Regions from separate parts of the Exiguobacterium sp. s194 genome, predicted to be linked through region 2. Evidence: riboswitches for the same ligand, from Rfam matches in the RefSeq annotation. Region 2 holds a riboswitch; the other holds the start of a gene.

Region 1 (3,144 bases), on a different contig from region 2:
GTGCTAATATAAACGAGTGTCTATTAGGACGAACCCACATAAAAAAGGAGGGGAAACGCATGGCACGTAAATGCTACGTAACAGGTAAATCACCTAAATCAGGTAACAACCGTTCGCACGCACTCAACAAGACAAAACGCACTTGGGGTGTAAACGTACAAAAAGTTCGTATTCTCGTTGACGGTAAACCTAAACGAGTTTGGGTTTCAGCTCGCGCTCTTAAATCAGGTCTCGTTGAACGCGTATAATTTTTATACACGAACGAAATAAATCCCAGCGGCATTCGCCGATGGGATTTTTTTGTGTTCATTTTTTGACATACAGCACGAGCACCATGCCTTCGTGCACGATCAAATCCGCCGCTTCATCGTCCCATTCGTTCGAGATGGTGAGCGCCTCATGGCTGACGACATCGTGACGGTCGAGCGGATATTTGACGCCGCGGATGGTCACGTTCGCCTGCTTCCATGGGATGAGCGACAAATAGTGACCGTCTTGACGCGGGAGTTCATAGCGTCCCGACCCGACGAGTCGTACCGTCTGCCCTGCCGTGACGAGACGCATCTCCGGATACGCCTCGAGCAGACCGATATTGCTGAGCGTCATATCGAGCCGGCCGCCGAGCGCACCGTAGACAATCATCTCCGTCGCGCCATGCCCCCGTGCCGCCTCGAGAGCGATCTCGAGGTCGGTCACATCTTTCTCAGATGGATAGCGGACGGCGTCGATCGGCACTTCGCCCGTGAAGGAGTCGAAATCGCCGACGACGAGATCTGGGTTCAGCCCGTGGTTCAACAGTGTCTCGTACCCCCCATCGACGCCGATGATGTAATCGACGTCACGCGGGAGTCCCGAGATTGGTTCCGGGCTGGCCGCCACAATCAACACCCGCATTAGCGGACGTCCCGGGTCGCGAGCGTCGCGAAGCGCGGCGCCGAGACGAACAAGAGGACGAGGACGACGGCCGACACGAGGAAGGACGGGAGCATGTACGTCATGTTATAGGCGAACGAGTAGGCGACGACCGGACCTTCCGCGTATTCGGCGAAGAAGACGATCCCCGACAAGACGTGGGCGCCGTAACGAAGCAGTGAACCGAGGAGCGCGCCGAGCACCAAATAAACGACGAGCGTCTTTTTCGCCTCATCCTTGGCGGCTCGTTTCACTTGACCAGCAAACAGTCCCGCCATCCCGACGACACCGTAAGCGAACGTGTAGTCGAGCAGGAACTGGACAGGCGTGAAGATATAGGCCCCGAACAGCAGTTGCAGCGTTCCGACAAGTGCACCGGTCGCAAGTCCGCCTTTCAAACCGTGACGATACGCCATGACGAAAATCGGCAACATCGCCAAGCTGATTGACCCGCCTTGCGGCATCCGGAACGGGATGAGCAAATCAAAAATCAAACCGAGTGCGGCGAACAATGAGATTTCAATGAGCGCCTGTAATTTTAAACGTTGTTTCATCTATTTCCCTCCTTAAAATATGAGCGAACGACAAAAAGCAGCATGACGTAAACGCCATGCTGCTATCGAGTAGCAACGTGCATTTTCGCCACATCCCTACGTCCGTGTGAACGGAACAGGTTCAAAGGGTTAGCGTATGCCTCTCAGCCACAGAATGTGACACCCCTTGCGACAATATTTGTTGTTCTATGGACGATTATACACGAGATGCGTTGCGAATGCTATCGATTGCATCTTTATAGCTCGGCTCGTTATAGATGGCCGAGCCGGCCACGAGCACGTCAGCACCGGCATCGATACATAATTTCGCAGTCTCCGCGTTGACGCCGCCGTCAATCTCGATTTCAAAGTCGAGACGGCGCGCTTGGCGCATCTCGTTCAACGCCGCGATTTTCGGCACGACCGATTCGATGAACTTCTGACCCCCAAAGCCAGGGTTCACCGTCATGAGAAGTACCATGTCGACGTCACCGAGCACGTGTTCAATCAATGACAGCGGCGTATGCGGGTTGAGAACGACGCCACACTTGGCTCCGGCCGCCTTAATTTGTTGAAGCACGCGATGCAAATGGTTCGTCGCTTCGACGTGGACGGTGACGATGTCCGCTCCCGCCTTGATGAAGTCTTCGACGAAGCGCTCCGGTTGGTCGATCATCAAGTGGACGTCTAACACCATGTCCGACTTCTTCCGTAAGCTCGCGAGCACCGGGAGACCGATCGAGATGTTCGGGACGAATTGACCGTCCATGACGTCAAAATGGATATAATCCGCGCCGGCCTCTTGGACCGCCTTCACTTCTGCCTCTAGGTTGGCGAAGTCCGCCGCTAAAATCGAGGGTGCAATTTTAATCATGTCAGTACCTCCGTTGTCTATCGTTTAACTCTGCCATAAACGTAACATAATTCTCATAACGGGTGGAAGCGATTTCTCCCGCCTCGACGGCCGCTTTGACGGCACAACCCGGTTCGTTCAAATGGGCACAGCCTCGGAACTTACAGTCGTCGTGCCGCTCGACGAACTCAGGGAAGCACCAGCGCATCTCCTCGACTTCGAGTTCTTCTGGGAACTCGAGGCTTGAGAAACCAGGCGTGTCAGCGACGAGCCCGTCAGCGAGCGTGATGAGCGTGACGTGACGCGTCGTGTGCTTGCCTCGGCCGAGCGACTTCGAGATTTTCCCGGTCGCGAGTTCTAGTTCCGGCGCGACCGCGTTCAAGAGCGAACTCTTGCCGACTCCGGTCTGTCCGGCAAACACGCTCGTCTTCTCTTTAAACGACCCACGAATTTGTTCAATCCCCGACCCGGTCTCCGTCGACGTCTCGATGACCTCATAGCCGATTGACCGATATAAGGCCGCTGCCGCTTGAATCGTTTCGAGTTCCGACTCCGTCAACAAGTCCATTTTCGTTAAGACAATAATCGGATGGACTTGCTTCGATTCGATTAAGACGAGGAAACGGTCGAGCAGATGGAACGAGAATGCCGGTTCCTTGACCGAGAACAGCAAGAACGCTTGATCGATGTTAGCGATCGGCGGGCGGACGAGATGGTTCGACCGCTCATCGACGGCCAAGATATAGCCTGTGCCGTCCCCTTGGTCTTGAATATCGACATCGTCGCCGACGACCGGCGAGATGTTCCGGTTGCGGAAATTGCCGCGGGCGCGACAACGGATCTCTT
Region 2 (3,144 bases):
TCACGAGTTCCGGTGACACCGCCTCGACCCCATGCACCCCACGCGTGTTTTGGGCCGTGACGGCCGTCAAGACGCTCGTGCCGAACACACCGAGCTCCTGAAACGTCTTCAAATCAGCTTGAATGCCAGCGCCACCGCCCGAATCCGAACCGGCAATCGTCAACACTTGCTGCCGTATCATGACACCACCTCGATGCGGTCACTCGGCAACTCGACCGCCGTCATCTTGCCGAGCTCATTCAAGAAGTGAACGGGGAAGTCACCCGGCCCGTCGGCCAAAGCGGTAGCGAGTTCCCCGCACCGGGCATAACCGGCTAGCGCTGTCGCCGTGGCCGTAACCGCATCCCGTTCGACCGCAAGGAACGCACCGACGACCGCACTCAGTAAACAACCGGTCCCTGTCGTCCGGGCCATCGCGCCAGTGCCGCCTTTAATTTCAATCGTCACGTCCCCGTCACTGACGATATCCGTCTCTCCGGTCACGGCAACGACACAGTTGTAGCGCTTAGCCGCTTCACGCGCGATGTGATTCAAATCATCCCGCGTTTCCCCAGCGTCAACGCCGCGCGCCGCCGCGTCGAGACCAATCAATGTCGCGATTTCTCCGGCATTCCCACGGATGACCGTCACACGGACAGATTGCAGAATCGCCTGGGCGACGTCGCGCCGAAATGAGGTCGCCCCGACACCAACCGGATCGAAGACGATCGGACTACCTGCTTGATTCGCCGCCTGTCCGGCTCGAATCATCGTACGTTCCGTCATTGCATCGAGTGTACCGATATTGAGCACGAGCGCATCGCTTAAAGACGCCATCTCGGCCACTTCTTCGACCGCGGACGCCATGACCGGGGCCGCCCCGATGGCGAGCAACCCGTTCGCTGAAAAGTTGGCGACGACGATATTCGTGATGTTGTGGATGAGTGGCCGTTCGGCTCTGACTTTGTCCCATAAGTCGCGCTTCATCGTGTCACCCCCGCCGGTAAATCCCACGACTCGAGCGTCCACGCCATCTCCCAAAACGCATGCTCGTAATAACAACTCTTCAAGAACAGCTGTTGATACCGGACCCGTTCTTCCGCCGTCGCCTGCCCAGCGAGCACGTCGAGCCGTTCAATCTGTTCCTCGACGAGGTCGCGGAACCATTCCGACCCGTACGTCGCAATCCACGTCGCATAAATCGGGTGGTCGGGTGTCGTGTCTTTCATGCGTTCGCCAATCTCGTAATAAACCCAATAGCACGGCAAAATTGCTGCGAGCACGTCACCGAGCGTTGGACCGGCATGTTGCATATGGAGCGCATAGGCGTAAGCCGTCGGGGCCGGCTCAAACGTCGCCCACTCCGCCTCCGTCACGTTGAGCAAGGTGAAAAACTCACGATGCAGCGCATGCTCTGCTTCGATGGTATGGAGCGCGTGCGTCAAAAAGCGGCTCGCTACTTCCATGTTCGGGGCGAGTGTCGCGCCTTTCGCCTGTACTTTCGAGAACTGATTCAAATAATACGAGTCTTGCATGACGTAATGCCGAAACTTCGCCTCGTCGAGTTCACCCGTTCCGAGCTCGCGGACGAACGGATGGTCAAAGCTGGCTTGAAACAAGGCATCGGCCTCTTGTCGTAAATGTGCGGTGAATGTCATGTTTTCTCCTCCTTTGTAATCAAAAAAGACGCCGCCTTCCATAACGGAAGCGGCGTCGGATTTACACAAAGTGTACGAAAACAATCGGTTCGCCCACTTCCCTACGCTAGCGTGAACTAGATCAGGTTCAAAGGGTCTGGACCTCGTCCATCTCAGCCGCGTCACGCGACTCCCCTAGTGGTAAACATTATGAAATTCGGTCATCTACGACCACATCATATCAGTCTTTCTCCGTACTGAAAACCCTTTATCGTGAGAATCGCCGGTTCAACAACGTCCCCATTTGCGAGAACCGCTCGGTGCCGAGCTTGCGCCGGTTTGAGGCGGCGAACACGTAATAATCAACTTTGCCCATATAATAAATCAAACGCAGGCCGGCCAAGAAGAACGTGATCGTCGTGCTGACGGCAAAGCCGACACCGTACCAATCGATGCCGCGCGGCAAGAGCAGTAACGTGAACAACGCGTTCAACGTGAAGAACGAGATGTTGACGAACAACGCCCCGCGCCGGTCCTCGAAATAGAGCAACAACAACGTCAAGATGAGAATCATCGCATTCGCGAACGCCGCGAGCGTCGTCATCCGAAAGATTTGACCGATCTCATCCGGGACACCAATCCAACTGACGAACACGCCCGCCATTAGGATGGCGAACAGCGTCACCACGCCTTGGCTCCGTGCGAGTCGAATCAACTCATTTTTCAATACGGACGTCATCGTCTGTTTCGCCTTCTCGATTTGATGGAGTGCCCCACCGTAGTTGATCAATCCATAAAACGTACGGTAGCGCTCATAAAACCGGGTCTCGACAGCGACGACGAACAAGAGCTGCGTCGGGATAATCGTCAAGTAGGACCAAAAGATGGCCGTGTCATAATACGGGTTGAACAAGAACGAGTCCGCGATGATCACACGTCCTTCACCGAACCAGATGATGAAATTCGTGACCCAAATCCCGAGCACGTACAACACGCCGATGGCGAACAAGTCTGGATAGCGGTCGAAGTACTTGAAGTACGAGAACTCTTTCACCGCGTAACGGAGCGGGAACGTCCGGAGCATCGCGAAGAACAACCCGAACAACGTCACAATCATCCCGACCGTGAAACCGAGCAACAGCTCGAGACTCGACGGGTCGACCATGAGACGGCTAATCGCATAGACGCTCCCGACCGAGATAAGTCCGCCGAGCAGGAAGCTATAGGCCACCGCTTGATAATACTTGGCGGCACTTAAAAACAAGAACATGACCCAGATGACGTTAATCGTCATGAATAAAACGAACAACGTCAGTTTGTACAGAAAATCGAGCGGCGACAATAGCCAAAAGATACTATACAGCAAGCTTGCCGCGAGAATCGTCACTTTGAGCATCCCGGTGAACACCGGGAAAATCTCATGTGCCTTCTTCTCATAAAACAAGTCCGCCACGTATCGGGTGACGACGAGCTGTTGAAAACTGAACAAGATTTGCGAGAAGATGAACGCGTACGAGACCGAGATCAT

The links. Region 2 has a riboswitch for thiamine pyrophosphate ahead of tenA (thiaminase II). Riboswitches for the same ligand answer to the same signal wherever they lie in the genome.
Region 1: another riboswitch for thiamine pyrophosphate. It lies ahead of thiT (energy-coupled thiamine transporter ThiT); the one in region 2 lies ahead of tenA (thiaminase II).

Annotation. Positions count from the first base shown of each region.
Region 1 covers NZ_JACSLT010000001.1:276,424-279,567, forward strand. The annotation lists gene rpmB (50S ribosomal protein L28) at 60-248, shown strand; gene KNP85_RS01430 (thiamine diphosphokinase) at 307-894, opposite strand; gene thiT (energy-coupled thiamine transporter ThiT) at 894-1,466, opposite strand; TPP riboswitch at 1,543-1,643, opposite strand; gene rpe (ribulose-phosphate 3-epimerase) at 1,663-2,319, opposite strand; gene rsgA (ribosome small subunit-dependent GTPase A) at 2,321-3,144, opposite strand, start outside.
Region 2 covers NZ_JACSLT010000009.1:78,193-81,336, forward strand. The annotation lists gene thiD (bifunctional hydroxymethylpyrimidine kinase/phosphomethylpyrimidine kinase) at 1-178, opposite strand, end outside; gene thiM (hydroxyethylthiazole kinase) at 178-966, opposite strand; gene tenA (thiaminase II) at 963-1,637, opposite strand; TPP riboswitch at 1,719-1,823, opposite strand; gene pelG (exopolysaccharide Pel transporter PelG) at 1,885-3,144, opposite strand, start outside.